4 regions of the Megasphaera vaginalis (ex Bordigoni et al. 2020) genome follow, and region 1 is predicted to be linked to each of the others. Evidence: riboswitches for the same ligand, from Rfam matches in the RefSeq annotation. Region 1 holds a riboswitch; each other region holds the start of a gene.
The links. A riboswitch is a leader RNA that binds a small molecule or an ion and turns the genes downstream of it on or off. The one in region 1 is predicted to bind S-adenosylmethionine.

Region 1 (7,903 bases):
CACTTGTTTGCTGCAGACGCCTTGGCGTTGGCGCTGGAATCGATGGGTGTGAAAAGATGCTGCAGAACGGCAAGTTAAAAGCCGGCGGCGGAGCGGGGGGAAGAACATGACAATGAGTACAGGTGGTTCGACAATAACAAATGCGGATAAAGCGGCGATTTTAACCGATGCCTTACCGTATATCAAGCGGTATAACGGGAAGATTATCGTCGTCAAGTACGGCGGCAATGCCATGACGAACGATCCGTTGAAACAATCGGTTATGGGGGATTTGGTGCTGCTGAGTCTGATCGGCGTCAAGGTCGTTCTCGTTCACGGCGGCGGCCCGCATATAAAAGAAACGCTCGACAAACTGGGAATAGAGTCGAAGTTTCTTGACGGTTTGCGCGTAACTGATGAAGAAACGATGAAAGTCGTACAAATGGTATTGGCCGGACAGGTCAATAAAGATCTGGTCAACCTTTTGGGACTGATGGGCGGTAAGGCAGTCGGCCTTTGCGGTCTGGATGATCAAATGATACAAGTCAAGAAGCAAAGCGACGAACTGGGACTGGTCGGAGAAATCACGCATATTGACGTATCCCTGATTAAGGATAACCTGGAAAAAGGGTACATTCCCGTCATTTCCACGATCGGTACCGATCTGAAAGGAAAAGCGTATAATATTAACGCCGATACGGCAGCTGCGGAAATTGCCGGTGCGTTGCACGCGGAATGCATGATTTCCATGACCAATATTGATGGTGTTCTTGCCGATCCGCATGACGCCTCCACCTTGCTCAAAGAAATCACATTGCAGCAGGCGGCGGAATTAAAGCGAGACGGCACGATTGCCGGCGGTATGATTCCGAAAGTGAAGTGCTGTACCGACGCCGTGCAGGCCGGCGTAAAACGTGTTTTCATCGTGAACGGCACGGTTCCTCATGCTATTTTGATTGAGCTGCTGACGGCAGAGGGGCTGGGGACGATGGTTGTTGAGCAGCATGTTGATGACGGAGAGGGAGCGCTATGATGATGCGGAACTATAAGGAATTGGATAAGGAATATATCGTTAATGTGTACAATCGTCTGGATGTCGTCCTGGATCACGGTAAAGGCGCCGTATTGTATGATACGGACGGTAAAGAATATATCGATCTGAGTGCCGGTATTGCCGTCAACGTTTTCGGCGTCTCCGACGATGCCTGGCAGGCGGCCGTTATTGCGCAGCTGCAGAAATTAAGTCATATTTCCAATGTGTTTTATACAGAGCCGCAGGTGCTGTTGGCGGAAAAACTCTGCCAGCGGACGGGAATGAAAAAGGTGTTCTTTTCCAATTCCGGCGCCGAATCCAATGAATGTGCCATTAAAGCGGCGCGGAAGTATTCGCATGATAAGTATGGCGACGGCAGGCATACGATCATTACGCTGAAAAACAGCTTTCACGGCAGAACGATGGCGACGTTGTCCGCTACCGGTCAGGATTCCCTGCATCAGGATTTCGGTCCCTTTGTAGATGGTTTCGTTTATGCCGATGCCGACGATTTCAATTCCGTTAAAGCGCTGGCGGAGAAAAACGACGTTTGCGCCGTCATGATGGAGCTCGTTCAGGGAGAGGGCGGCGTCAGGGCTTTGGATCGGGATTTTGTCCAAGCTACGGCCGCTTACGCCAAGGTGCATGATATGTTACTGATTATCGATGAAGTACAGACCGGTAACGGCAGGACCGGCGCGCTGTATGCGTATATGAATTACGGTATCCAACCCGATATCGTATCTACGGCCAAGGCCCTCGGCGGCGGCTTGCCTTTGGGGGCGACACTGTTTGCCGCGTCGTGCGCCGCAACGCTTGACAGCCACAGTCACGGGTCCACGTTCGGCGGTAATCCGATCTGTGCCGCTGGCGCCTGCAATATTATTGACCGGATTGACGATGCGCTGCTGCAGGACGTAAAGGCGAAAGGCGCGTATATCAAGGAAGAACTGGCGCGTTGCAAGCATGTTCAGTTTGTTTCCGGCATGGGCATGATGATCGGCGTCAAGACGGACAAAGAGTTAACCCAACTCGTCAGCAACTGTATTGACGAAGGCCTTTTGGTATTGACGGCGAACGATTTGCTCCGGCTCCTGCCGCCGCTGAATATTCCTATGGACGTGTTGAAACGGGCTGTCGAGAAATTGAAGAAAATTATCGACGCGTAAATCAAAAGGGACAGGCAAGAGACTACTTGCCTGTCCCTTTTATGCGTTGCACCAGATCTTTGCTGCTGCGCCGGACTGTTTGCAGCGGCTTTTTATGCTGCACGGGAGTTGAAAATCGTTTCTCTGTGCAGTATGATCATACTATACTGGCGCGATTGCCTGCGCTATATACAGATCATCTGTAAAATAAAGGAGAGAATTGCGATGAAGGGAAAGCAGATAGGCTTATTCTGTTGTACCGTGGTGATGGCGGCAGTGTTGCTGGCCGGCTGCGGCACAACGGACGATGGCGCTAAAGCGTCGAAGCCGGGAGACAGTGCACAAACTGCTGTCGCCGATTTAGGCAAGAGTAAAGACGGCACGTATACGGCAGAAAGCTCCGCTGACGACAAGTTGGGTAAGACAGATGTGGCGATTACCGTGCGGAATCACAAGATTACCGGCGTTGTCGTTAAGGGGATAGATAGAGACGGTAAGATAAAAGATGAAACGTACGGTAAGAATTTAGGCGAAGATCGCTATAAACGGGCGCAAACAGCGTATCGGTCCATGAAAATGTATGGCGATGACCTCGTCAAAACGCAGTCTGTCGATGCCGTTGACGCTGTGGCTGGGGCGACCGTCTCGCATACGCAGTTTGTCGAAGCGGCGCGGAAAGCCTTAGTTGACGCACAGAAATAGAGGGGAAGATAGTGGCTAGCCGCGCTGCCGATTGCAGCGAGGGTCGGCGCTTGTTTTTGGCTTACTTTGCGCCGTTTTGCCGGACGGAAAAACGACACGCCGAACGTTGTTTAAACGTTCGGCGTGTCGTTTGTTTTCATAACGCTTTTTATCATAACAGTGATTGGATACGGTCCTTGATTTTTCGCGTAACATCAGGATTATTCATCGTATACACATGGATGCCGTCGACGTCGTTGGCCAGAAGGTCGGCAATTTGGTCGATGGCATAGGCGATGCCGATATCCTGCATGGCGGTCGGGTCGTCGCCGTACGCGTCGATGGCACGGCGGAATTTTTGCGGCAGCGATGCGCCGCAAAGTGCGATCATCCGTTCGATTTGACTCTTGCTTGTAACCGGCATGATGCCGGCTTCAATCGGCGCGGTTATACCGGCAGCGGCGGTTCGCTCGCGAAAGCGGTAGAAGATGGTATTATCAAAGAACAGTTGAGATAAAAATTTGCCGGCGCCGGCTGCTTCTTTTTCCTTCATATAATGAATGTCGTCGTCAAGGCTGGTAGCCTGAAGGTGCCCCTCAGGATAGCAGGCGGCGGCAATGTTGAATTCATCGCCTGTTTGTTCTTTGATGAAGCGGATCAGATCAATGGCGTGAGGAAAGACGGCGGCCGGTTCAAGTCCGGGAACGCTGTCGCCGCGGAGCGCCAGGAGATTGGTAATACGCCGTTGGCGATAATCATTGAGTACGGCAAGTACCTCTGCGGCGGTCAGGTTTAGGCAAGTCAGGTGGGGGACGGCGGTCAGCTTGCAGTCGGTTATGATTTTTTCTGCGACTTCCGCTGTTCGCGTTCCGCCTTGCCCGTTGGCACCGCAGGTGACGCTGATGAAATCGGGCTTTAATTCGCTCAGTTCACGCAGGACGGCGATCATCGGTTCAAGCGGCGAAGCCGCTTTGGGCGGGAAGACTTCAAGAGAAAATGTTTTTCTGTCAGGAAATGAGGGGCTGGCGGTCATAGGCTGTCTCCTTTATGATGAATTGAAACGACTGATTGTATGTACAGTATGAAAGAAAGACCGGAATTTTTCAAGAGAATTCCGGTCTTTCTGCGGCGCGTTAGAAACTCGGTAAAATGGCTCCCTGGTATTTGTCTTCAATGAATTTTTTCACTTCCGGAGACTGGAGCGCTTTGATCAATTTCTGGATTTCCGGCCGCGATTCATCGCCTGCGCGGATTGCCAGAATATTGGCGTACGGCGAATCCTTGGATTCCAGGAAAAGGGCGTCTTTCAGCGGATTCAAACCGGCTTCCATGGCGAAATTCGTATTGATAACGGCAATGTCGACATCGTCGAGGGAGCGGGGAACTTGTGCGGCTTCAAGTTCAAGGAATTGGAGATTTTTGTCGTTGCCGACGATATCTTGCACTGTAGACGCAATGTTGCCGCCGTCTTTCAAGGTAATCAATCCGGCGCTTTGCAGAATGAGGAGCGCGCGGCCGCCATTGGACGGGTCGTTAGGAATGGCCACCTTGCCGCCTTGCGGTACGTCTTTCAGATCCTTGATCTTATGGGAATACACGCCCATCGGTTCGACGTGGACTTTTCCGGCTGAGACGAGTTTTGTGCCGTGTTCGCTGTTGAATTTATCCATAAACGGCACGTGCTGATGGAACGTTGCATCGAGTTCGCCGTCGGCCAACGCCAGATTCGGTTTGACATAGTCCATAAATTCAACGATTTTCAAATCGATGCCTTCTTTAGCCAGAAGCGGTTTGATTTCATTCAGGATTTCGCTGTGCGGTACCGGTGTGGCGCCGACGGTGATCGTCGTATTCTTCGTGCTTTCCGTACCGCCTGCCGGTGTGCTGCTGCCGCAGCCGCCTGCTAATACTGCCAACGACAGAAGTGCTGCCGTCGCTAATAAAGATAATTTTTTGAAATGGTTCATTTAACGGATTCCCCCTTTGGTAATGTATAGCGGAAGTCAATAAAAAAGCCTCTTTCCGAAAGAAGAAAGAGGGTACCGTTTCTTTATCTCTCGGAATTGCTTCCGCAGGAATTGGCACCGTATTACCGGTTGCCGGGCTTCATAGGGCCAGTCCCTCCGCCACTCTGGATAAAATGTATGAACTTGTTCGCTTGTCATTCTACTAGGAAAAGGAATCATTGTCAAGAAAGAGGATAGATTTTTTGCGGCAAAATTGTAGACGCGGAGAAATCCCTGTGCTATTCTGAAAAGACATGAATGATGAGGAGGAACGAATGATGGAAGTATTGCACGAGTCCTTTGTGAGAGACTGCATTCATATGGCGGAAGAAGCGAATCAGCGCGGCTGGCATGAACGAAACGGCGGTAATCTCAGCTATCGTTTAACGGCGGCGGAAGCGGCTGCTTGCCGTGCGGGCTTCGGTACGAAACGGAACTGGCTGCCTTTGACGATGCCGCTTCCGGTGTTGGGCGGCGATTTCTTTCTTCTTACGGGCAGCGGCAAATACATGAGCAAGGTTGCTGCCGCTCCGGAAGAGTGCCTCGGCATTATTGAGCTGGCAGCCGACGGCGGCAGCTATGCCGTCCGTTGGGGGCTGGAAAAGGGCGGTAACGTGACCAGTGAGCTGCCGACGCACCTTCGGACACAGGCGTTGAAGAAGAGACGGGATGCAAGTCGCAACCGCATTGTTTACCATGCGCATCCGGCAAATCTGATCGCCTTGACGTTCGTCGTTCCCATTGACGATGCCGCCATTACGAGGGAACTGTGGGAAGCGGATATTGAAAATCCCCTCGTTTTTCCCGAAGGTATCGGTATCGTACCTTGGATGGTGCCCGGCAGCGAAGCGGTGGCGACGGCGACGTTGGCGAAAATGGAGCGATATCGGGCTGTCATCTGGGCGCATCACGGCACCTTCGTTTGCGGTGACGATTTTGATGACGCTTTCGGATTAATGGATTCGCTGGAAAAAGCGGCGTCCATTTGTGTGAAAATCCGCGCTATGGGCGGCAAACGGCAGGCGATGACGAATCAGAACTTGTCGGATCTGGCGGCGGCCTTCGGCCTGGTTCTACACGAAGGCGCATTGCGGCTAGGGGAAGAGACGTCAAAAGGGAAGACGTAAGGGCCGTGCCTTTTCCGCCGTTTTTGCGCGGAACAACTATGATGGTGTGCCGACGGCATTTGCAGGCATGTTTTGCCGTACAAAAAGATGCCCGTCCGTTGCTTGACAAGAACAGAGTGTGCAGTATATAATACTGTCCAAACATAAATACCAGATCGATGAACGAAACGAGTATATCCGAGTGGGGCAGTTACAGCGAGCTGATGGCAGTGGAAGTTCAGCACGGACCGGCGGGTAGAATGGATTCGGGAGATGCGGCCTGAACGATGTTTCCAGTAGGGTGCGCCGGTGTAGTTCCATCGCTATCAAAGAACCTTGTATCGCTTAGGCCGTACAAGTGAGCCGGGCATGGAACATGCCAATTGGGGTGGCACCGCGGAATGACAACCTTTCGTCCCTTTTTTGAGGGACGAAAGGTTTTTTTTTGTATGCAAAAGGGGAGAAAAACGCGATGTTGGAAATGAGAGATGTAAGTTTTTCCTATGACAATACGGCAACCGTGTTGGAGCATATTGATCTGCAAATCGGTACCGGGGAGTTCATCGGACTCGGAGGGCGGAACGGCTGCGGTAAGACAACGGTAACGCGTCTTCTCATGGGACTGGAAAAGCCGACAACAGGAAAGATCTGCTTGGACGGCAAAGATATTACGGCTGCCGATGCGGCGCAGCGCAGCCGTTACATGGGGTATGTCTTCCAACGGCCGGAGCGGCAAATGTTTCGCGCTACCGTAGCCGCCGAAGTAGCTTACGGGCCTCAGCAGCTGGGGTTGCGGGGTGAGGCGGTGCGGGAGGCGGTTGCCGCCGCTCTGGCGGCAACAAATCTGACGACTCTGGCCGAGTCGTATCCGCCGAATCTGAATCGCGGTGAAAAGCAGCGGGTAGCCATTGCGTCGGCGCTCGCCATGAAAACGAACTATATTATCCTTGATGAACCGACGAGCGGGCAGGACAGCGCCGACAAGGACCGGCTCATGCAGTTGTTGACGGCATTAAACCGGCAGGGGATTACGATCCTCCTGATCACGCATGATATGGACATATTGGCGGCATACTGTCACCGCGTCCTGGTTATCGGCAGGAAAACCAAGGTCTTTGACGGTACGCCGGAAGAATTGTTTACGCGGCGTGACGATCTGTATGATTTGGGCCTGGCCAGGCCGGAAGCGGTAACGCTTTCGCTGGCCCTGCCGGGCATGCCCTACTGTGCGACGATGGATGCCTTTAAGGATGCGTTGCTGAAGCGATTGGGAGGGGAAAAAGCATGTTGAAAAAATTGGTGCCTTTGACGAAATTAACGGGGACGCTGGCATTTTCATTCTGGGCTTTAGTCCTGTATCAGCCGCTGCCGCTGGTCATTCTGGTGCTCGTTGAAGTGGCGATATTGGCGAGCTGCGGTACTTTCGGCCGTAATGGCAAAGCATTGTTCAGTCTTTGTATCTTTGCCGTGTTTCTCGGTCTCGTGCAGCTTCTTGGCGGCGGTTCCGTTACCTCCGCGTACGTTACGGGGCTGCGCATGCTGGCGATGACCGTCGTCTTTATTATCTTGTTGACAACGACGCGCTTGCAGGATTTGACGGCGGCGCTGGTCAAGCAGATCAGAATCCCCTATGAATATGCTTTTATGTTTACGGCCGCGCTGCGTTTCGTGCCCGATTTCATTGCCGAAAGCAAGGCGGTGCAGGAGGCGCAGGCCTGTCGCGGCTTATCTACCAAGGGGAATATTTTTAAAAAGTTGAAAAACTATATGTCCGTCATTCAGCCGCTCATGCTGAAATCGCTGGGGCGGTCGGAAACGATGGCGCTCAGTTTGGAACTGCGGGCGTTTGGCAGCAGTGAACACAGCTTTGTGGCCAATGTCAAGCCGAAGGGAACCGACCGGTTGTTGATTCTTGGCATGATCGTCATCAGCATTATATTGGTATACAGC
Region 2 (7,903 bases), on a different contig from region 1:
CGCTGGTTTCCATTACGGACATCGCCTTGGCCAATAATACGGTGGCTATCATTGTTAACGGTGAAGTTGCCAAGCGGATCTGCTATACCTTCCACGTCGATCCGCGGCGCAGCGCGGCCTTGCTCAGCACCTTTTCCAGTATTTTCCAAGGCTTGGTTCCGTATGGGGCGCAAATGTTGATCGTGACGGGCTTTGCCGGCGGCACCGTCTCACCGCTGGAAGTCTTGCCGTATACATGGTTTATTTATCTCTTGGGCATCTCGGCTGTCGTATCCGTATTCATTCCCTTTTCGGACGGGTTTATCAAGAGAGATCCCTGGAATTTCGAAGAAGGGAAAGCACAGAGCAAAGTTTCGGCATAACGTGCGGGAAAGGGTGTTCCCTTCGATGCAACACGTCCGTGTGCCATACATTGTACGCCATACAATCTTTTGATTGTATGGCGTATTTCTTTGTGATACGCTAAAAACAGGAACAGTTTTTAGCAATTTGTATGAGGAGGAGAGGAAAATGAAAGACTATCATGTGGACGCTTTTGCAAAAAACGTTTTTACCGGGAACCCGGCCGTCGTCTGTGTTCTGGATCATTGGCCCGATGACGGCCTGATGCAGCAGATCGCCATCGAAAATAATTTGTCCGAGACGGCGTATACCGTTCCGGAAGGGGATGATTATCGCCTGCGCTGGTTTACGCCGGGAGGAGAAATCGACCTTTGCGGTCATGCAACCTTGGCAACGGCGTTCGTTCTGGCTAATTTTATTGAGCCGGAACGGCAGGTCTTTCACTTTCATACGCTGGGCGGCGATTTGACGGTTCGGCGTGAAGGGGAACTGTTTTCCATGGATTTTCCGGCGTATGCGATGCAGCCTGTGGCCGTGACGGCGGCGATGACGGCGGCGATCGGCCGTCGGCCGTTGGCCGCGTATATGGCGCGGGATCTCGTTTGCATCATGGATGATGAAGATTTCGTTCGACAGGCGGAACCGAATCAGGAGAAGATCCGGGAACTTGACGGGTTGCTGCTGCATATTACGGCTAAAGGCCGGGATTATGATTGTGTCAGCCGCAGCTTTGCGCCGAAGCTCAAAGTGCCTGAAGATCCGGTCTGCGGTTCCGGCCACTGTCATATTTTGCCGATTTGGGCCGCGCGTGAGGGGAAGACGGCGTTGCATGCGTATCAGGCTTCCCAACGAGGCGGCGAGCTGTTTTGCCAAGTACACGGCGACCGTGTTACTTTGTCCGGATATGCCTGCCTGTATTCGACGGCAGAACTGCATGTATAGGTAAGGAAAAGGAGGGGCCCATCTGTTGCTCCTCCTTTTCCTGTGATGTGGCTGCTTTTTTTTGCGCGCAAAGATGGCGGCCAGATCGGACCGGACCGACAGACGGCGTCGACCTCTTGGGAGCAGCCTGCGTATAACGGTGATCCTTGCGCGATAGCAGCGGGCTTTAAGCCATAAAAAAACACGCTCTGCAGAGCGTGTTTTTTTTATTAGAACGCCGGCAAGATGGTGCCTTGGAAGTGTTCTTCAATAAACTTTTTAATCGCTTCCGACTGATAAATGGCGACGACCTTTTTGTACGTTTCATTGTTTGCATCTTCGTCACGAACGACGATGACGTTAGCGTAAGGCGAGTTTTTGTCTTCGACGATGAGCGAGTCTTTTTGCGGATTCAGGCCTGCCGGAATCGCGTAGTTCGTATTGACGCAAGCCAGATCGGTATCGTCAAGAGAGCGGGAAATCTGAGCGGCATCCAATTCGACGAACTGCAAATTCTTCGGATTTTCGACGATATCGGTTACGGAAGCGTCAACGGAATTGCCGTTTTTCAAGGTAATCAATTTTGCCTGCTGCAGCAGAAGAAGTGCGCGCGCACCGTTTGTCGGATCGTTCGGAATGGCGACTTTGGCTCCCGGGGTGACGTCGGCAAGGGATTTGTATTTATGGGAATACGCCGCCATCGGCAAGATGATGGATTTGCCGATAGACGTTAACTTCAGCCCCTGTTTCTTGATGACATTGTCAAGGTAAGGCTGGTGCTGCATGGAGTTCATATCGAGGTCTTTGTCGGCAAGGGCTTTGTTCGGCTGGACATAGTCGTTAAATTCGACGACTTTCAGCGTAATGCCCTGTTTGGCCGCTTCCTTAGCCACTTCTTCCATTACCTCTGCATGCGGTCCTGCCGTTACGCCGACTTTGATTTCTTTTTTTGTAGTATCGGCAGTGTCGGAGCTGCCGCAGCCTGCTGCAAAGATACATGTTGCCGCAATTAAGGCGAGACTGATAACTTTTTTTACGGATACGTTCATTTGATAATTCCCCCTGTATATTATAATGATGAGTATAAATTTCAACCGGCATAGCAGCGTCTTCAAGTGACAAAAGAAAAGCCGTCATGACGATGACGGCTTGTGTATATGCTCCTTCATCTGTCGGTAAAACCGCTGGAATTAGCACCTTTCCCCGAAAGGAGGTTGCCGCAGCTTCACAGGGCCAGTCCCTCTGCTGCTCTTGATGAAAACGGTATGCAGTTGTTGAAAGTAATGATAACGCGTCGCCGCGATCTTGTCAAGAGGAAATGACAGCTCGTCGCATATGACGGTTTTTCAAGACGGAAAGTCGTGGCTTTGCGGCTACGTGAAGGCCCAATTACGGATCAGCGGCACGACTAGGGGCTGATAAAGGAAATATAAGAAGGAAAAGACGCAAAAGCCTATGGATGCGCCCACAATGGCTCCGTTGATGCGGATCCACGACAGGTCTTCGCCCAGTTTGTTTTCAAGGAATTCGTTAAATTTCCGCTTGTCAAAAGTTGACAGGACGTCACGGACGGCAATGGCGATGAGACTGTGTTCGTGTTCGAGAAGAATATTACAGGTGCGGCAGATCTGTTCATCAAGCCAGTTTTTTACGGATTCATGGGAACGGCAATAGGCAATGTACCGAAAGAACTGCGTTTCCAACATATCCTTCAGTTCCTCCTGTCCTGTCTGACCGCTTGTAAAATAGATTTCAACAGACCCTTGGGTGGCATCGAGCCATTGTTCGAGCGGCAGGGAATCGATGAACTGGTCTTGCCAGTTCTGGACGGCGAAGGCCAATTGACCGCTCATGGAATAGAGAAACAATTCAAACTTGCGGCAGAGCCACTCTTTTTGCGCCGCATCGGCCTGTTCCCAATGATCAAGCCAGATGAGCAGGCCGCTTTTGATATCCTGAGCTATTTTTTGCGGGTCCACGATGCCGAGTACTTTGTTAATTGTCAGCGTGGAGACCGTCGAATGTTTGGATTCTTCCTGCCATTGCAGGATCAGATCTTTTATCACCGTGTCAAATTCGTCGCTGGCAATAAGTTCTCTGATGAGATTGAGCGTATCTGTGAACATGTTGCTGTTCGGGTCAGCCAACAGGGAAATGAGACGGTCCTGGAAAAAGTTGACGAGCGGTTGCTTTTTGAGATAGCTGCGTAAACGAATAAGGATCGCTTGTTGTGTGTCTCCTTTTTGAGCAAAACCGTAGGCTCGGATTGAAACGGCATAAAGCAGATTTCGAAATTTTTCCTTTCCCGCCGGTTCGCGCAGCCATACCGATAATTTATCGATGAACGAAATGTTGCGCAGCTTATCTTGCCAAATCTTGGGCTGCAGCAGCTGTTTGGAAATAATTTTAGTAATACTGTCGATAATCTGTTCCCGATTGCTGTACAGCAGTTCCGTATGGTAGGGAAATCCCAGCGGTTTCTCGAACAAGGCGGTGACGGCGAACCAGTCGGCGATACTGCCGATGAGGGCTGATTGAATGACGAACAGGAGCAGCTGTTCCGGCAAGGAAAGATCGTGCGTAGCCCACCACAGGAAGGCAAGGATGAAACAGATGAATGAGCCGAGGAGAATGAGATTTGCTTTTCGACGGTAGGTCATATTACGCACCTCCTTTGACGGCGTACATGATCAGGTAAATTACGGCTCCTAAAAGGGCGCCTACGAGGGATCCGTTGATGCGGATGACTTGCAGATCATACCACACGCTGTTTTCCAATTGCTCCGCCAAGTAGGTTCCGTCATATTTCAGGATTTCCTGTTCTGCCGTTTTACCGAACCATTCCTGCAGTTTTTTCAGTTCTTGCGACAGGAAGGTGAGCAGCGTATGATTCAGCTGCTCAATCCGATCGGGGCTTTCGCGCCATGATTCTAGCTTGCGAATGACGTAGGCAGCTACCCAATTGCAGATTCGGCGCTGTCTTTCCGGATCCCGGATGTATCGCTGCCAGGCTTCGCCCGTATCGGGACGCGTAACGAGGCTTTGGTACATGCGGTTTTTATAGCTGTCAATACGTTTGTGCCAATCATCGTTGAATTGGATTTGCTCTGTCTTTTTCCATAAATAACGCAGCGCCTGTTCACGCTGCACGGAGTTGTCCGCTTTTGCTTCTGTCAGCAGAGAAAGTCCTTTTTTTTGCAGTATTCCAGCTACGTAGGGGGGGCGAAGAACCTCGACTTTCAGCGCCGTTTTGATCGCCCAGCCTAGAAAGATATTGCGTTTCGCATATTGCAGCAAGGAAGCTTCATAAATTTCGCCAATCGCTTGGCCCATCATGTCGCTGCGAATAATTTTTTCCAAGTAGAGAATCATAAAATCGAGAAAATCTTTGCCAGATTCGCCGCGAAGACCGATCTTAATGGCTTTGCTCATAATGGGAGCCAAATCTATTTTTTCTACGGCCTGGCCGCCCTTTGAGGAAAATGCGTTCACCAGCGTTTGGATATCCACCGTATACAGAAAGATAGTGAGCATCTGTCCGAATACGCGCTCGGCGGCTTGAAACCCTTTGCCGGTATGCAGGTAGTCTAAGGTAGAGCCTAGAATGGGATGATGTTTGAGCACGGCGTACATGTTGGGAACGGTCAGAATTTCATGTTCGACCATGTGGCGGGCCATTTCGGCAATGCGGACCTTGCTGTTGGGGATAATTGCCGTTTTGAAGGCGATTCCCAAAGGACGGCGAAATAAAGCGGTAACGGCATACCAATCTGCCAGTCCGCCGATCAGCGCAGCTGATGAAACATGGGTAAAAAAGCCGCCGCAGAACGTGTCCCGGAACGGGAAGGCGGCGAGCAGCATGATGGCGGCTGCTATTAAGATGTATGTAGCTGCGTGCGTGCGGGCAGGCGGTGACATTTTATTCGGCACAGACATATATCCTCCTTACGTGGTGAGCCTGTTTTTTGATTTGCAGCAGAGCCGTACGGTCAAGTGATTATGTATACTATACCATATCCTCTTATCAGATCAACCGTACTGGACGGGAATGTGTTGCTGACGATAAAAATACACGTAAAAAACGAATTCAGATATATATCTGAATTCGTTTTTACATGCCGTATGGCGTTTAGCCCTGATGGTATTCGACACCCATGGAACCTTTCGGATGTTTCCAGCTCTTAACGCCCTTACCGCCGGAGATGACGCGGCACGTACCGCACTCCAAGCAGCCTTCATGATTGAAGACGAGAACGCCGTTGTCATAATGATATAAGTTTGCGGGACAGGCCATGACAAGACGATTGATTTCCTGCTCATCTTTGTAATCTTCGTGAATGAGAATGTGGGATTCCGCTTCGTCCGTCAGGAATTTAACAACACCTAATTTGTCATCTACACTCATTTTTGCCATTTTACATCGCCTCCCAAGCTTTTTTACCTAATGAGAACAGGCCGTTCAGACCGCCGTTGTTTGCCAGAACGCTCAAGGCGATCATCGGCAGGGCGACGGGGGTGCCGCCATCCACTTTATAAACCATGCTGGCGAAATCATCAGCCATCTTGGGGATATCGTTGAAAATCATATGATCTTCCAAGAGACCCGGCAAGTTCTGGTATTGCTTCATCAGTTTCATAATGAAGCTGTCATCAAGCATCTTGGTATAGACGGAGAGGCTTTCCTTGGAGAAGTCGCCGCGGTTTCTGGCGCTGATGACGGCTTCGCCGGCTAACCGGCCCGATTCGATGGCCAGGTCCATGCCGCGTACTGTATAGCCCAGGTTGACGACCATAGCGGCCGCATCGCCGGCGACGATGATACCGTCGCGAACGAGTTCAGGCATCATTTTCAGGCCGCCTTCCGTTACCAAATGGGCCGAGTATTCGACGAGCTTGCCGTCTTTGATGAAGGGGGCGATCGTCGGATGCGCTTTCATGCGTTCAACCATATCGGGAATGCTGACATCGACGCGGCCGATATCGTTGATTGTCGTTACGATACCGAGAGAGAGCGTCGATTTGTTCGTATAGATAAACCCGCCGCCTAAATTTCCCGATGTGGGATCGCCGGCGATCATCCAAGCGGCGCCGGCGGAACCGGACAAGCCGAAGCGATCGTTGATGACGTCTTCGCCGAGTTCAATGACTTCCTTTACGCCGACAGCCACGTCTTTGGCGTCCAGTTCCTGTTTCATGCCCAGCTGTTGGGCCAAAAGGGAGTTTACGCCGTCGGCGAGGATGACGACATCGGCATCCACTTCTTCACCGCCGCAGTTGATGCCGATCACTTTACCGTCTTCGACGATAATTTCATCGACAAGCTGTCCCGGAGCGACCATGGCGCCGGCTTCTTCCGCTTTGTCTGCCAGCCATTTATCAAACTTGGAACGAAGGACGGAATAGGACGGATATTTTAAGTTTTCCAGCTTGTCCGAGCTGTATTGGAAACTCAAAGCCCCCGATTCGGTCATGAGCGAAAGGCGTTCCTGCGTAATCTTGCGTTCAATCGGCGCTTCGTCGGCGAAGTTGGGGATCAGTTTTTCCAAGCTGTGGCCATAGAGACGGCCGCCGCTGGAGTTTTTCGAACCGCAGAACTTGCCGCGTTCTACCAGCATGACGTCTAATCCGGCTCTGGCCATAGTCAGGGCTGCAGCAGAACCGGCCAACCCGCCACCGACTACTATGGCATCAAATTTTTCTTCACTACTCATATTTATTACCCTCCTTAACCATGTGGTTCATGATATAGTAATTTTTTATATGCTGTTACGTGGTACGTTGATAGGGTATTACGTTTTGTTTTTTCCCGTATGCATTGCACAGGCGCCGAATAAGACGCGCTTTATTTGTATATCGGTCAGACCGGCCTGTGTAAACAATGCCGCTAATTCGTTGATACTGATAAAGTCTTGTGTTGACTGCCAGAGCCAGGTGTATTCTTGACGATGGCGAAGGCCGCCGCCGATGACCGGCATCAAGTATTTGAAATACAGGGAATAGAACGGCTTGACGAGTGTTATGTCCGGCACGAAAGAGTCCAGACAATAGACGGCGCCGTTTTTCTTGACGACACGCGCCATTTCCCGCAATACTTGCAGGTAATCCGTCGTGTTGCGAAGTCCGAAAGAAATACATGCTGCAGAGAAGGCATTATCCTTGAATGGAAGATGCATGGCATCCCCCTGCAGCCAGCGAAGGTTCGGGCTGTTTTCCCCTTTTGCCCGTGCCAGTCGCAGCATGGCCGGTGAGAAATCAAGGCCCGTAATCATACAATCGGGTCTTGACCGCGCCAGCGCGACTGCAATATCACCGGTTCCGGTACAGACATCCAATATCGGACCGCCTGCTTCCGTTTCGTCCGCGATGCGGGCAATGAATTGTTTTTTCCACTTTCCCGACATCCCTAAGCTGATATACGTGTTGCCTTGGTCATACGTGCGGGAAATGCGTTCAAACACGGCGTAGACTTTTTCTTTTTTTGTTGCGTCAGTCATATCAGGAGAAGCCTCCTGTGATTGCTGCGGCAAAGCTGATCAAATAAGCGCCGTTTCCGAGCAAGTTGGCCAACACGATTCCTTTCATCTCCGCGACCCGTTGCGGCGCCGTTAAAGTGAAGCGAAGGAGACGGCGAAACGCCGGT
Region 3 (7,903 bases), on a different contig from region 1:
TCCGTAATGCGCAAAGCGCCTTTCCCCGCCTGCACGATAAGCGCTTTTTTCGTTACTGCAATAATCGTTCCCGGCGCGGCATCGCCTCCTTCGGTAACATCGGCCGCCCAAATTTTCAAGCGCTGCCCCTGCCAGAACGTATACGCGCCGGGATGAGGATCAAGAGTACGCAACCACCGTTCAATAACGGCTGCATCTTGATGCCAGTCGATATTGGTCATTTCTTTCGTGATCTTCGCCGTATAGACAGCCAGCCTTTCATCTTGCGGCCGCGCTTGGCGCAAAGCCTGTGAAAGTTCCGCCAGTACGGGCAAAAGCGTCTGCGCTCCCAATTGAGCCAATTTGGCAAACAAAGTGCCTGTCGTTTCCTTAGCTGTCAGCCGTATTTCCGCCTGTTTCAGAATCGGGCCCGTATCCATTCCTTCGTCCAGCCCCATAATCGTCACGCCGCTGACGCCGTCGCCCTCTTTGATGGCATACTGAATCGGCGCGGCGCCGCGAAAACGGGGCAGCAGCGAAGCATGCACATTGAGACAGCCATACGGCGGTATATCCAAAATCTCACGCGGCAAAATTTTACCATAGGCGATGACGACGATCACAGTCGGCGCATAGGATCGAACCAGCGCGACAGACGCCGCGGGCCGCAGGGAGTCAGGCTGATGGACAGGCAGTCCCAAGGCCAGGGCGGCTTCTTTGACCGGAGAGAACGAGACCTTTTTGCCGCGGCCTCGTTGCTTGTCGGGCTGCGTAAAAACAGCGGCGATCGTGTGTCCCGCAGCGTGAATCGCCTGCAAAGCCGGCACGGCAAAATCCGGCGTGCCCATAAAAACAATGCGCTGTTTTTCCATCATTCACCGACTTTCCGCAAATTAGTTGCCTTTTCAATGAAGAGATCGCCCTGCAGGTGATCCATTTCATGCTGGAAAATACGAGCCAGAAACCCTTCCACCTCGTAAATGATCTCCTTCCCGTAACGGTTGCGCGCCCTGACGGTGATCTTTTTATGCCGGCTCACGTCACCGTAATAGCCGGGAACACTGAGGCAACCTTCCGCGCCGAGTTCCATTTCTTCCGACGCCTCCAGCAGTTCCGGATTAATCAGTTCAATAAGGCCGTTGCCGTCGTCAAGGACGACAAGTTGCAGCGATTCGTTAACCTGCGGCGCGGCAAGACCGACTCCTTCGGCGGCATACATCGTTTCCGCCATATTATCCAATAAGCGCTTAATGCGTTTCGTAATCGTTTTGACCGGTTGCGCCTGCCCTTTCAGGACGGGATCGCCGGCTTTTGTAATGCGTAAAACAGCCATCTTTCACCTCAACATATGATTGCCTGCCGAAAAGGGGGCGGCAAAATAATCATTCCAACGGATTGCTGCGGCTTACAGCCGAACAACAAGATTCCATATCTAAATAATTATATACCATTCACCGCAATAAGCATAGAGCGACGTACCGGTTGGAGCGCAGTCACTCAAAAGACGAAGTCATCTTTGCGCCATGCCGTCTGCCGCCATGATTAATAACGTTCTTACTTCAATAGGTCGGTTCCACATCAATCATGATGCCGTGCTGCCAGAAAGCGGCTGCTTCTTTCATATACCCTTTTACCGCCTCCATATCCTGACCGCGCAGGAGAATGACAAGCCTGTACTTATTGCGTATTTTCTTGATAATATCCACGTACGGACCGATTACTTCCACATCCTTGCCGTTTTCGCCGCAAAAGCCCCGCAGCAAGGCGGCCAGTTCATTGCCTTTCTTACCGGCGACTACCTCGTCGGCATCGGTAATAACTACCTTGATCAACGATGCAAACGGCGGATAACGCAATTCTCTGCGAAAGACAAGCTCGGCCTCGTAAAACGCGCGATAGTCCTGGGCGGCACTGCACTGCATGACATAATGCTCCGGCGCATAGGTCTGCATGACGACGCGGCCGGGAAAATCGCCGCGGCCGGCTCTGCCGGAAGCCTGCGTCAATAGCTGAAAAGTCCGTTCGCCGGCCCAGTACGCCGGCAGATTGAGAAGACTGTCGGCAGCAAGGATGCCGACGGCGTTGACTCCGGCGAAATCATGTCCTTTGGCGACCATTTGTGTGCCCAGGAGAATATCATATTCGTGGCGGCGAAAAGCTTCAATAATATGATCGCTGCTGTTTTTCCGCGTCGTCGTATCCTGATCGAGCCGAATGATGCGGGCCGCCGGAAACAGTTCTTGAAGCCGAGCTTCCACTTTTTCCGTCCCGGAGCCGAAAAACTTGATAAATTTGCTGCCACAGGCAGGGCAAACGACTGGAACGGCTTTTTCAGCGTCACAATAATGGCAACGCAGCGTTTCGGCATGTTTGTGATAAACCATCGCTACGTCGCACGTATCGCATTTGACAACGTAGCCGCATTTGCGGCACATGACGAAGGTCGAAAAGCCGCGGCGATTCAAGAGGACGATGGCCTGCCGCCGAGCTGCCAGCGTCTCCGCCAGAAGCGCTTCTAAAGAGGAAGAGATGACGCTGTAGTTGCCGCGCGCCAGTTCTTCCCGCATATCGACCAGTTCCGTCTGCGGCAGCGAACGCCCCATAACTCGCTTAGTCAAGGTCAGCAGCGTATAGACGCCGCGCCGAGCCAGATAATAGTCGGCAATAGCCGGCGTAGCGCTGCCCAAAATAACAGGACAATCGTAATAAGCGGCTCGTTTTCTGGCAACGGACACGGCATGATAACGAGGCGATTCGTCCTGCTTATAAGAACTGTCATGGCTTTCATCGACGATCACCAGCCCCAGCGCCTGCACCGGCGTGAAGACGGCGGAACGGGCGCCGATGCAAATATGGCTCTCGCCGTTTTGCATGCGGCGGCGGTTGTTTTCCCGTTCCCCTTTGGAAAGGCGGCTGTGCATGACGACGACGTCATCGCCGAAACGGGCCGTAAAGCGTCTGACGATCTGTCCGGTCAGCGCGATTTCGGGAACCAGGACGAGAACCTGCCGTCCTGCGGCCAAGGCATCCTTCGCCAACTGCAAATAGACCTCCGTCTTGCCGCTGCCGGTAACGCCGTGCAGGACGAAGGTTCGATGATGCCCCTCACTCCGCACGCTTGCGAGAACAGCCTGCTGCTCGTCAGTCAAGGGCCACGTCGTATCGGCGGCGGCAGCCAGTGGCAAAGCCGTCGTCCGGCGAATTTTGTCCCTTCGTTCAGCCAGCCCGGTCTTGCAAAGCGCTACAGTTGTATCGCGGCTGTAACCGCTTCGCAGCACATCGGCCAGCGGCATTTCGCCTTTTTCCTGCAAGAGCGACAAGAGTTCCGCCTGTCTCTTGCGCCGCCGCAGGATACCCGCCGTATCGGCAGCGCAAAAGACGAGATACGGTTCCGTTTTCGCAGCGATTCTGTTTTCCGTCACATTTCTGCGAAGCAGCAAGCCCTGTTTCAGCAGTCTGTCGACGACGCCGTCGCCAAAGCGGCTGCGAAAGTTTTTTTCCGCCTGCTCCCCTTCTGCCGCCGCAAAGGCCAACGCCGGCTCCGACGCGGCAACGTCGCTCCCCCTTGCCGAAAGAGAAAGAACGCGGGTTTGGCGCAGACCGTGCTTTTCCACCATAAAAAGGCGCAAGGCGTCGGCAAAGTTGCAAACGTAGTACTGGCTGATCCAGAACGCCGTATCGATCATTTCCGCTTGAAATCCCGCCTCTTCCGACAAGAGAGCCGCCACGTTTTTCAAAGCATACGGAGACGCAGCCGCTTCACCTGACCGCAAAGCGATAACGACGCCCTCTTCATGGCGGGAACCGAAAGGAACGAGAACGCGGTCCCCTACACGGAGCCGCAGCGACGGCGGCACGCTGTACGAGAACGTTTGCTGCAATCGTTTTGCCGTAATGTTGATAATAATGTCAGCAATCATTTTCATTCCTCCCGGTAACAAAGAAAGGGAGACTCTCGTCTCCCTTTGACCGTACGATATGATAATTATAAACCAGCTTCACTGCGAAGTACAGCCACTTTATCCAGCTGCTCCCAAGGCAGATGAAGATCGTTCCGGCCGAAATGGCCGTAAGCGGCCGTCTGCTTATAGATCGGACGCTGCAAATCAAGCATTTCAATGATGCCTGCCGGACGCAGATCGAAGTGTTTGCGGATCAAGGCGACAATCGTGTCCGTGTCGACGTGACCGGTACCGAACGTTTCCACATGGATCGAGACGGGATGAGCCACGCCGATGGCGTAAGCGAGCTGGATTTCGCACTTATCGGCAAGGCCTGCCGCAACGATGTTCTTAGCCACATAACGGGCGGCATAAGCAGCGGAACGGTCCACTTTCGTAGGATCCTTGCCGGAAAAGGCGCCGCCGCCGTGGCGCGCCATACCGCCGTAGGTATCGACGATAATTTTGCGTCCAGTCAGCCCGGAATCACCTTGCGGACCGCCGATGACGAAACGGCCCGTCGGATTGATAAAGAGCTTTGTCTTTTCATCGAACAGTCCATCGGGAATTTCCGGTTTGATGACATTTTCGATCAGATCTTTTTCTATCTGTTCCCGCGTCACTTCCGGACTGTGTTGCGTCGAGATGACGATCGTGTCGATGTGTACGGGTTTGCCGTCTTCATATTCGACGGTGACCTGCGTTTTGCCGTCAGGACGGAGATAGGTCAGCACGTCTTCCTTGCGGATTTTTGCCAGGCGACGAGCCAAACGATGAGCAAGTGAGATCGGCAGCGGCATGTACTCGTCCGTTTCATTGGTCGCATAACCGAACATCATGCCCTGGTCGCCGGCGCCGATGGCGTCGAATTGTTCGCCGTTGCCGGCCTTGGCTTCAAGGGCCTCGTCAACGCCCATGGCAATATCCTGAGATTGTTCGTCCAAAGAGACAAGGATACCGCAGGTATCGCAGTCAAAACCGTACTTGGCACGGGTGTAGCCGATGCCGCGTATCGTCTCACGGACAATATGGGGAATATCGACATAACAATTGGTGGAAATTTCTCCTACGACATGCACCATTCCTGTGGTAATCAGCGTTTCGCAGGCTACGCGGGCATGTTTATCTTTTGCCAAAATGGCATCCAGAATGCTGTCGGAAATCTGGTCAGCTATTTTGTCGGGATGTCCTTCTGTTACGGATTCGGATGTGAAAAATTCACGATTTTTTACCATTACCATTCCTCCTGTAAAAAAATTCCCCTCTGCAAAAGAGGGGTTCTTGTTACCCATCTTCCAGTGAAAGCACTGTTGGAATTAGCACCTTTTCAATAGTGAAGGTTGCTGCGGCGTCATCGGGCCAATCCCTCTGCCGACTCTTGATGGAACATATGTAATTTACGGTACTTAGTATTATAGAATAAGGACGAAAAAAAAGCAATAGATCGCCGTCGTTTTCCTATATCGCAAGCGCATGAAAATCATGCCTTCCAGTCTCGTCAAACGACACAGACAAGGACACTTTGCGGCTTGCCTAAAGTATCCTCGCCTCCACGTTTTTATTTTACGCCTCAGCGCTTTCTTTCGCAGCGACCAAAGCGGCGCCGGCGCTGATGATCTTTTGCGCTAATTCAAACTTGCTCATCATTTCCATCGCCTCGCTGCGCCCGTCAGGGAACAAAAAGGTCGCTATATTCGTCGTCCCCTGAAACCCGGCGCCGGCGACGCTGACATCATTGGCAACAAGCATGTCGAGGTTCTTTTTCTTCAACTTACCCATACCGTATTCGATGACATTGGTCGTTTCAGCGGCAAAACCGATCAGTACCTGATGCGTTTTTTTCTGTCCCAACCCATACAGAATATCAGGATTCTTAGCCAGTTCCACAGTCAACGTTTCCGACGATTTCTTAATTTTATTTTCCGCCGGCCTGGCAACGCGATAATCGGCAACTGCCGCTGCCTTGACGACCAGATCGACGGAATCGTAAATCTCCTCGCAAGCGGCCTGCATTTCCAGTGTCGTGCCGACATCGATGCGATGCACGCCTAACGGCGCCGGCAAAGCTGACGGAGCCGCGACGAGAGTCACATCGGCGCCGGCCAGCATGGCCGCTTTGGCAACGGCAAATCCCATGCGGCCGCTGGAACGATTGCCGATATAGCGGACCGGATCGATCCGTTCCCGCGTACCGCCGGCCGTGACCAGCACTTTTTTGCCGCGCAGCAGCGCCGAACTGCAGGTAGTCTTTTCGATATATTCGACAAGTATGTCGGGATCGGGCAGCCGACCGACGCCGTCAATGCCGCAAGCCAAACGGCCGCTGTCCGGCTCGGCGATGACATATCCCAAGGCCTTCAGCTTCTGCAAATTCCCCTGAACGACGGGATTGAGATACATATTGCTGTTCATCGCCGGCGCGATCATAACCGGCGCTTTTGTAGCCATCAGCGTCGTTGTTGCCAGATCGTCGGCAATGCCATTGGCGATTTTGCCGATAATATTGGCCGTCGCCGGAACTACGACAAACGCATCGGCCCAGCGAGCCAGGGCAATGTGCTCAATATTGAACTCAAAGGTATCGCCGAACATATCGACGGCAACGGGATTTCCCGTAATTTCACGCAGCGTCAGCGGCGTGATGAACGCTGTCGCATGCTGCGTCATCACGCATTTCACGACAGCCCCTTCCTTGCCGAGGAGACTGGCCAAGGCGGCCGCTTTGAACGCGGCGATACCGCCGCTGATGACAAGTACGATCTTCTTGTTAGCGAGCAACATGAGAATTCCCCTTTTTATTTAATTCCGACCTTAGGCACTTCATATTTAATTTTTCCTTCGTCAATTTCTTCCATGGCGACGGAAACGACTTTGTTCGTATCGACATCAACCAAAGGGTCGTCGCCGTCCGTCAATTCGCGGGCTCGTTTGGCCGCCAACGTTACCAAGGTGTATTTGCTGTCCACTTTCGTCATTAACGATTCCAATGTCGGTTTAATAAGCATATTATTCTCCCCTTTTATACTGTTTCAAGACTGCCGTAATGGTATTGTCATTGCGCGACGTCTTCCGGCATTCCGCAGTCAATATGGCATCGGCCTGGCAGACGGCCCGCTGCAGATCATCATTTATGATAACATAATCATACCGTCTTATCCAGTCCAGTTCACCGCGCGCTTTGGCCAAGCGTTTGCAGATGACTTCATCACTGTCGGTGCGCCGGTCGCGGAGCCGCTGCTCCAGTACGGCCAGACTGGGCGGCAGGATGAAGATCAGCACGGCTTCCGGGTATTTCTCCTGGACCTGCATAGCGCCTTGAATGTCGATTTCCAGCATGACATGCCTTCCTTCGTCCAGCCGGCGGAAAACGAAATCTTTCGGCGTCCCGTAATAATGGTCATAGACCTTGGCATACTCCAAAAAAGCGTCGGCTGCCAAGAGCGCTTCAAAATGAGCGTTGTCCGTAAAACGGTAATTGACGCCGTCGATTTCGCCGGGCCGAGGCGGCCGTGTCGTCATGGATATGGAATAGCCGATCTCCGGAAAGTCACGGCGCATGGCGTCACAGATCGTGCCTTTCCCGGCGCCTGACGGGCCGGAAACGACGATGAGAAGTCCCTTGTCTTTCGCCGCCATTATCCTTCGTCTCCTTCATCCGGACACATGTCGCTCACGTCTTCGCCGACATGCAAAATGCGATGGGATATCGTTTCTGCCTGAATTGCCGAAAGAATAACCTGACCGTGATCCATAATCAGCACTGCCCGCGTCTTTCTGCCAAAGGTCGCGTCAATCAGCGTATTGTGCTCCCGCGCTTCCTGCACCAATCGCTTGATCGGCGCCGATTCGGGGCTGATAACGGCCACCACCTTATGCGCCATGACCATATTGCCGAAGCCGATATTTAAAAGATTGAAATTCATAGCCGTCTCCATTATTCGATATTTTGAATCTGTTCGCGAATCTTTTCCAACTCGTTTTTC
Region 4 (7,903 bases), on a different contig from region 1:
ATGACCTTAGCGGCTGCCATGCCGCTAAGGCCCGGAAACGCTTCAAGCAACGCATAGATAACGACCAAATAGGTCGCCCCTCTATACGCGCCGTCATTGGGAATGACCTTGGCAAACGTCCCCAAGACCATTAATGCCAGTACGGGCGGATAGGAAATGCTGTAGATCCACCCGATATACGTAACGATGCCGTCAACGCCCAAAAGCGCCGTTGCCGCCGATACCGCCGCCGTCACGATAACGAAAAAACGATACGACACCCTTCCCGCCGACAGCGCGCTGAATAATGGCGACAAGTAACGCGGCACGGCCAATGGACTGTTCGTAATCTCCGCTGACACAGGCCCCCATATAAAGAAGACTGCCATAAATAACCAGAAGCAGAATAACCGTAATCAGGCCGCACAACACCATCGCTTCATTGCGCGATTTCCGCGTCGTATACCCCTTGGCCTCGACGGCACCGATAAACAAGGAAGCCATGATGAAGCTGACCAGAACGTCACCGGTATTATATCCGCCCAAGAAAGCATTGACAAAAGCATTCTCCACAACGGGATCTGCCGGCGTCCCCAAGGGAAAAAAGATGCCAGCCGCACCGACAACAATGAGGATCAACGCCAATATCGGAGTCAAATATTTGCCCATCTTATCAAAAACGCTGCCTTCATCAAAGGTAAAAAAATAGGCGACGGCAAAATAAATCAGCACGCCGGCAGTAAAAGGCAGATCGGGAAAATTCCCCTGTACGCCAAGCTGAACGGCCGTCGCGCAAGTCCGCGGAATGGAAACAAAGGTACAGATAATCATCAGCAACGTTAATAAGATATGATACGTGTGCTTGCCGACATGTGCCGTAAGACGCCGCACATCACCGCACCGGTTAATAACCAGAAGCGCAAACACAGGCAACAGAATGCCTGACAAGGACAGCCCGAGCAGTGCCGGAAGAAAAGCGGTCCCGCTGCTCAAGCCCAACTGCGGCGGAAAAATAAGATTGCCGGCGCCGAAGTACGTCGCAAAAAAAGCAAATCCGAGAATAAAAACGTCTCGTAGCCGCACCGTTCGGCCGGCAAGTGTTTTCGTTTCAATCATGACGATTCCCCCTAACGAATGATTGCACAAAAAAATGCGTCATCATAACGATGACGCACCTGCAAAACCCCTATTGTCATCTGTCGCCATCGCCGTGGCGCTGGAATTGGCACCTTTCCTTCCGGAAGGTTGCCGCAGCGTCGTCGGGCCAGTCCCTCAGCTGCTCTAGATGCATATTGTAATGAGACTTCTTCACTATATACCGAAAATGCTCCCCCGTCAAGCCTATCCTTTTCCGTGCACGTTCTCGCACCAGCCGTTTCCCATGACCAAAATGTGGACAACCGGCTCAAAACAGCTGTAAAAAATGGCGTAATTACGCCATTTGTACAATTCTTCACACAAAATTTACCCTTTTCAGGATAACTTATACACAAAATCACAACACCTGTACACAGCCGTTTCGCCTTCCGTCAAGATTCCGCCTTATCCTCTCCAATATGCGAATAGCAGGAGATAAGCCACGGCTCTTTCCGCCTGGAGATATCTGAGTTATCCACAATTTAAGCGGTATCTCGTCTCGAAAAGAAGGAGAAAAAGCGGCGAAAAACAGGGCATTTAAAGCCTATACACAGACAGGCGCCAAGATTGTGTGTAATTTGTGCATAACATGTGGCATATGACGAAAAAATCAATCTACCTTGCGGCTCCAATCAATATGCACACCCAGTTCCATCCAGACCTTCGCCAGCGCCAATCGCATCGTTTCCCAACTGGCGACAGGCCGTTCTTTGATCGTCTCGAAAAAAGACAGATCGACATAGTTGTGAAGCGTCTGGCAGGTCGTCAGGTACTCGTAAACCTTTCGGTTGATCTCGTCATTACAAAGATGAACCTGTACGGTCCGTGTATCTGCATCGTATTGAATATACCCGTTATCATTCGTTCCCGTATGCGCAGCTATTTTGTATATGGCCATCGTAAAAAACCTCCTTCAGTTGCTGACTGTTTATTTTCTCGTCTCTCTATCTTGTGATAATTCCCAAAGAAACCCCTTCATGATCGCTTGTCTGCCGAACCGTTCCTGCAGTCTGTCGATCGCCGCCGTCACCTTTTCCTGTGTTTCCGCATCGTCAGAAAAAAGATCGCCCTGTATTTGCAGCGGCTGCAATTGACTGACCGTCAGCCCTAAAAGCCGTATCGGCTCAAACGCCAGATCTCTGGTAAAAAGCCGTTTGGCCGCAAAATACAACTGCGCTTCCGCGCAAGTCCCCATCGTATCCAGCGTCAACGACCGCGTCACGGTCCGAAACGACGCAAACCGGACCTTGATCGTTATCGTTCGCCCCATAAGGTGATTCCGGCGCAATCGCCAGGAAACTTCATTCGCCAAGATGCGGAACTGTTCGTCCGCTTCACGGCGCGTCTGCAGATCGTGCGGATAGGTGTGCTCGCTGCCGACAGATTGCGGCCGGCGGTGCACCGACAGCGGGCGGTCGTCAATGCCGCAAGCCAACTCGTAAATACGCCGCGCCTGCTTGCCGACGGTACGCTCCAGCGCAGTCGGGCCGACGGCGGCGATATCGCCGATGTGACGGTAACCGGCACGTTCCAACGCAGCGGCCGTAACCTTGCCGACGCCCCAAAGTCTGCGCACCGGCAACGGCGCCAGCCGTTTCTGCTCTTCACCGTAACCGATCAGAACCAGTCCGTCAGGTTTTTCCAAGTCCGATGCCAGCTTCGCCAAAAATTTGTTGGGCCCGATGCCGACGGAAGCCACTAATCCCGTTTCCCGCAAAATATCCGCCTTGATTGCCTTGCCGAGATCCGTGACAACCGTATAATGCCCTTCCATTCCCGAAATATCCAAAAAAGCCTCATCTAGCGACAAGGGTTCGATATACGGCGAATACTGTGAGAAGATAAGGCGTATTTGATGCGATATGCGCCGGTAGTGCGACATGCGAACAGGCAGAAATACGCCGTTCGGACAGCGCTGCCGCGCGACCTTCATACTCAGCGCCGAATGAACGCCGCAGGCTCTGGCCTCATAAGAAGCCGTCGCTACGACGCCGCGGTCCGTCAGGCCGCCGACAATAACCGGTAATCCGCGCAGAGCAGGGTTGTCGCGCTGCTCTACAGAAGCATAAAACGCATCCATATCCACATGCATAATCCAACGTTTAGGCATTTTGCAGCGCCTCTCTTTCCATTACTGCTATTATACAACGTTTTTCCCAGTAAAATATAGGTGATTTCTCATCTTTTATCACGCTGTAACCGCTGCAAAAAAGTTGCGAGTATGGTAAGATAATTACGTATAGGAGGCGAGCATATGGACTTATTCCAACTGACATACTTCATTGAAGTTGCCCATAAAAAAAGTTTCACAAAGGCTTCAAAATCGCTGCACATCAGCCAACCTTCCATCAGCAAAGGCATCAAGGCGCTGGAGGAAAATTGGAATGTCCGCCTTTTTGACAGAAACGGAAAAAATGTGGAACTGACGGAAATGGGAATCTACCTGTTGCCGAAGGCGGAAGCGCTGATCAAGGAGTTCAGTCAGCTGAACGAGGACCTGAAGGCGCCGAGCCTGCTGAATTCCGGCAAGCTTGCCGTCGGCATTCCGCCTATGGTCGGCTCTTCTTTCATCTCTCCTTTTATTCATTATTTCACGACAGCCTATCCCGATATCGAATTGGAAATCAAAGAAGTCGGCTCACAGGAAGTCATTTCGGCCATTGACGACGGCGTCATCCAGGCCGGCTTCGTAGCCTTGCCGATCACGACGGAAACGCCGTATGAATTCTTTATTTTCAACAAGGAATGTCTGGAAGTCGTCTTGTGGAAAGATCATAAGCTGGCAAAGAAAAACCAGCTGACCCTACAGGAAATCAAGGAGGAACCGCTCGTCTACTACCCGAAAACGTTCAGCCTGAATCCCTTTATCCGCTCTTTTTATCAAGAGCTCATGACCGATCCGAAAATCGTCTGCCAGAGCAGCAACTGGGATTTTCTCGTCGAAATGGTCCGCACCAAATTGGGCATCGCCTTATTGCCGGAAACGATCTGCCGCCGCATTCCCGACGGTGATGTCATCCATATTCCGCTGACAGATCCGCAGATTCCCTGGACCTTGGCAATGATCTGGAAAAGCAAAGGCTACTTGTCACACCCGACACGAACCTGGGTTCAGTCTTTCAAGGAATTTTTCAACAAACGGCCGAGCCGCAGCTGTCGGTAAGCGCCACGTTTTATCTCGAAATACCTTCTCGCCGGAGAGGGTATTTTTTTGTCGGAAAATTTCCTACAAAAAAATCAGAAATCTTCCGATTTTCCGATTCCCCTAAGTTTACGATAATAAAGATATCATAAACTACATCGAAAGGTGGTATTTTTCATGTTAGATTTTATTTGGCGTTTCTTCAAGACGTCACCCGATGCGGAGCCGATAACCGACCAACGTGTCGTCAAGCAAAAGTTTGACAGCATTCGCTGGCGTGTTTTCGCTTCCATCACGATCGGTTACGCTTTTTATTACATTATCCGTCAAAGCTATTCGGTCATTAAAAAACCGCTCCTCGCTTCCGGAATCGTCACACCGACGGAAGTCGGGGTAATCGGCTCCATTTTCTTCATTACCTACGGTTTAGGTAAATTCACGAACAGTTTCCTTGCCGACCGCATGAACAACAAACGGTTCTTTTCTTTCGGTCTTTTTATCTCTTCCTTGACAATGGTAGGTATGGGACTCGTGAATTCATTCGTTCCGTTGGCCATTCTTTGGGGCCTCAACGGTTGGTTCCAGTCTTACGGCGCCGGCCCTTCGATCGTCGCGCTGAATCAATGGTTCAGCAACAAACAACGCGGTACACTGTACGGCGTCTGGTTTACCAGCCATAACCTCGGTTCGTCCTTTGCCTACTTCGCTATTGCCGCCATCGTTTCCGCCTACAACTGGTCGATGGGCTTCGTCGCCGCTGGTGTCATCTCCTTGATCGGCACGGCCTTTATCTACTTCGGCATGAACGACCGTCCCGAAACAATCGGCCTGCCCAACGGCGCCGTGTATTACGGTGAAAAATCACAGGAACAGGTCGACGCGGAAAAGAAAAAATCCGTCGGCGCCATGCAGTGGAATGCCGTCGTCAAAAACCCTGCCGTCTGGATTCTCGGGCTCTCCTCGCTCTGCGTATACATTGCCCGGTACGCCGTCGAAAGCTGGGGCGTCGTCTACCTGACGTCCGCCAAGGGCTACGACATCATGGGCGCCGCCGGAGTCATGGCGTACATGCAGGTCGCCGGCATCTTCGGCGCGTTACTCTGCGGCTGGATCTCCGACAAGTTCTTTAATCACAAGCGCAATGCGCCGGCTCTCATCTACGGGATTCTTTATTCCGCTTCCATCGCCGGTTTCGTATGGGCTCCCCAGTCATTTACGACAGATTTGCTCTGTATGACCTTTTACGGCTTTACCATGGGCGCCCTGGTCTGCTACATGGGCGGTCTGATGGCCGTCGACATCGTTCCGAAACGCGTTACCGGCGCGGCAATGGGCATGATCGGCCTCCTCAGCTATGCCGGCGCGGCCATTCAGGAATTTATTACCGGTAAACTGATGACAATTACCGTCGTCGAAGGCGTAAAAACATATGATTTCGGCTATGCTACCGCATTCTGGGTCGGCGCTGCCGTCCTTTCCACACTCCTTGCTCTCCTTGTCTGGAATGCTAAGCCGCAAGACGATGAGTAATCGTTAACTAAAAAGAAGGCCATATATATGGCCTTCTTTTTAGTTGCCTTGAACCGGCGGTTGCAGATTATCGCGGCGACTGTCGGACAAGGCTCCGCCGGCCGGCAAGATACTGACGGCCGAAATAGTTTATGGTATGATGGAAGTAATAAACAGGTGCGGCTAAGGAGGAAACGTTTTATGAGATTGTTGCGGCCCATCGTATTTTTTTCAGTCACCGTGCTTTGCCTGCTCCTTGCCGGCTGCTCATCGCCGCAAGGGCGCATCGACTTTTCCGCCACACAAGACGAAGCGGCGTCAACGACGCCGGAAACGGCGGAAGCAAAGCCGTTGCGCATCGCCTTTGCTTCCGTTATGTCGCCGTTGGAAACTCGCCAGGCGTACCAGACGATGATCGACTATATCGCCGTCAAAAGCGGCAGGCCGACCAAATTGCTGCAGCGACGGACCTACGGTGAGCTGAATCGGCTTCTTGCCGACGGCGACGCCGATATCGCCTTCGTCTCGACAGGGGCCTATGCCGCTTATCGCGGCGGCAGGCCGATCGAAATTCTGGCAATGGTGCAAACGAAGGGAACCATTTTCTACGAAACCTACGTCATTGCCGCCAAAGACGGGCAAGTCCGCTCTTTCGAAGATACGCGGCAACGGGTTTTCGCATTCACCGACCCGATCAGCTATTCCGGGCGCCTTGCCGTCGATTACCGCCTGCTTGATGAACAGACGACGGCAGACGCTTATTTTCACCACTACTTCTATACATACAATCACGATAAATCAATCTGGGCCGTTGCCAATCACCTTGCCGACGCCGCCAGCGTCGACAGCCAGATCTACGAACACATGCTGGAAGAAAATCCGCAGCTCCGTGAAAAAGTGACGATCATCGCAACGCTTTCAAAAGCGCCGACGGGACCGGTCGTGATGCGCAGTGATTTGCCGGCAGCGGAAAAGGCCGCCTTGCGGCAACTGTTTTACGCCCTGGGCAGTGAAGCGTCGCTCCGACCGGCGCTGCGCCAGGCAATCATCGATCAGTTCATACCGCCGCAGCCGGAACTGTATGAGCCGCTGCGCAGGAATTATCTCCGCACACAGAGAGAGCCAGGTGAGTGAGATAAACGGACACAGTCTCTATGTAAAATTCAATATCCTCCTCGTCGGCGCCATCTTCATCAGCGGCCTTGTCATGGGCGCCGTACTCCTCTACACGACCAGCCGCTCCCTGGAAGAAAACCTTGACCAGACAGGCACGGAAATCGCCGTTTCCGTCGGCTCCGTCATTAGCAGCCAAATTCTCGTCGACGACCGCTTCGCCATTACGGAACAGCTACTGGCAATTAAGAACAAAAACCATCACGTCCGTTATATTATCGTCACAAAGCCGCAAGGAGACATCCTGACCAGCACCTTTACCGCCGGGCTGCCGCAAGGATTGCCGCAACAGCGACGACCGATAGGAACGACGGAATATGATACGATCACCTTTGACAGCAACGAAGGCTATATCCGTGAAATCATGTACCCCATTGACGACGGCTTAGTCGGTTATCTGCGCATCGGCATGATGGAAAATGAGATGTACGAGCTCCTGCTGCGCCGCGGTCTGGAATTATTCGTCCTCATCTTCGTCGTCTGCACCGTCGCGTCGTTCTTCGCATCCCGCTTCGCCTACGCGTTCCTGCTGCCCCTGCAAATGATGTCGGAAGCCGTCCGCCGTCTCGGCAGCGGCGATTATACCGTAACAGTCGAACCCGACGCGGACAAAGACATTGGCGGGCTGGCAGCCGCCTTCAACGATATGACCGGAAAGCTGCGGCAAAAAGACGCGGAGAATTCGGCCCTGCTGGCTTCGCTTCAGGCGAAAGAAGCGCTGCGTCTGCAACTGATCAACCGCCTGTTCACGGCCCGCGAAGATGAACGGCGCCGTATTTCCGGCGAACTTCACGATGAAGCCGGCCAATCTATGGCCTCCATTCTCGCCTATCTGCGCGTTCTCAGGGAATATATTCCGACCGAAACGGGACGGGCTCTCCTCGCCAATGTTCGTACCGTCACCAAAGACACGCTGGAAAGCCTGCGACGTCTCGCCGTCAACCTCCATCCGCCCCTTCTCGA

Region 2: another riboswitch for S-adenosylmethionine. It lies ahead of C0977_RS07365 (MetQ/NlpA family ABC transporter substrate-binding protein); the one in region 1 lies ahead of C0977_RS10075 (MetQ/NlpA family ABC transporter substrate-binding protein).
Region 3: another riboswitch for S-adenosylmethionine. It lies ahead of metK (methionine adenosyltransferase); the one in region 1 lies ahead of C0977_RS10075 (MetQ/NlpA family ABC transporter substrate-binding protein).
Region 4: another riboswitch for S-adenosylmethionine. It lies ahead of C0977_RS06700 (branched-chain amino acid transport system II carrier protein); the one in region 1 lies ahead of C0977_RS10075 (MetQ/NlpA family ABC transporter substrate-binding protein).

Annotation. Positions count from the first base shown of each region.
Region 1 covers NZ_OEQB01000009.1:15,531-23,433, reverse strand. Annotated here, with positions in the region: gene C0977_RS10100 (hypothetical protein) at 1-78, shown strand, start outside; gene argB (acetylglutamate kinase) at 107-1,012, shown strand; gene C0977_RS10090 (acetylornithine/succinylornithine family transaminase) at 1,012-2,181, shown strand; gene C0977_RS10085 (FMN-binding protein) at 2,386-2,862, shown strand; gene metF (methylenetetrahydrofolate reductase [NAD(P)H]) at 3,014-3,874, opposite strand; gene C0977_RS10075 (MetQ/NlpA family ABC transporter substrate-binding protein) at 3,975-4,808, opposite strand; SAM riboswitch class I at 4,889-4,983, opposite strand; gene rhaD (rhamnulose-1-phosphate aldolase) at 5,123-5,974, shown strand; gene C0977_RS10065 (energy-coupling factor ABC transporter ATP-binding protein) at 6,426-7,244, shown strand; gene C0977_RS10060 (energy-coupling factor transporter transmembrane component T) at 7,241-7,903, shown strand, end outside.
Region 2 covers NZ_OEQB01000005.1:44,749-52,651, reverse strand. Annotated here, with positions in the region: gene C0977_RS07375 (Na+/H+ antiporter NhaC family protein) at 1-362, shown strand, start outside; gene C0977_RS07370 (PhzF family phenazine biosynthesis protein) at 511-1,284, shown strand; gene C0977_RS07365 (MetQ/NlpA family ABC transporter substrate-binding protein) at 1,494-2,312, opposite strand; SAM riboswitch class I at 2,426-2,524, opposite strand; gene C0977_RS07360 (DUF445 domain-containing protein) at 2,637-3,923, opposite strand; gene C0977_RS07355 (DUF445 family protein) at 3,925-5,193, opposite strand; gene C0977_RS07350 (4Fe-4S dicluster domain-containing protein) at 5,393-5,677, opposite strand; gene C0977_RS07345 (FAD-dependent oxidoreductase) at 5,679-6,974, opposite strand; gene C0977_RS07340 (ubiquinone/menaquinone biosynthesis methyltransferase) at 7,053-7,757, opposite strand; gene C0977_RS07335 (prenyltransferase) at 7,759-7,903, opposite strand, start outside.
Region 3 covers NZ_OEQB01000001.1:35,181-43,083, forward strand. Annotated here, with positions in the region: gene fmt (methionyl-tRNA formyltransferase) at 1-851, opposite strand, end outside; gene def (peptide deformylase) at 851-1,312, opposite strand; gene priA (replication restart helicase PriA) at 1,539-3,899, opposite strand; gene metK (methionine adenosyltransferase) at 3,965-5,155, opposite strand; SAM riboswitch class I at 5,206-5,308, opposite strand; gene coaBC (bifunctional phosphopantothenoylcysteine decarboxylase/phosphopantothenate--cysteine ligase CoaBC) at 5,484-6,701, opposite strand; gene rpoZ (DNA-directed RNA polymerase subunit omega) at 6,716-6,925, opposite strand; gene gmk (guanylate kinase) at 6,927-7,556, opposite strand; gene remA (extracellular matrix/biofilm regulator RemA) at 7,556-7,843, opposite strand; gene C0977_RS00210 (YicC/YloC family endoribonuclease) at 7,855-7,903, opposite strand, start outside.
Region 4 covers NZ_OEQB01000004.1:184,112-192,014, reverse strand. Annotated here, with positions in the region: partial or broken gene C0977_RS06700 (branched-chain amino acid transport system II carrier protein) at 1-1,095, opposite strand, end outside; SAM riboswitch class I at 1,169-1,271, opposite strand; gene C0977_RS06695 (hypothetical protein) at 1,727-2,014, opposite strand; gene C0977_RS06690 (DNA polymerase IV) at 2,045-3,226, opposite strand; gene C0977_RS06685 (LysR family transcriptional regulator) at 3,371-4,279, shown strand; gene C0977_RS06680 (MFS transporter) at 4,436-5,788, shown strand; gene phnD (phosphate/phosphite/phosphonate ABC transporter substrate-binding protein) at 5,969-6,901, shown strand; gene C0977_RS06670 (sensor histidine kinase) at 6,894-7,903, shown strand, end outside.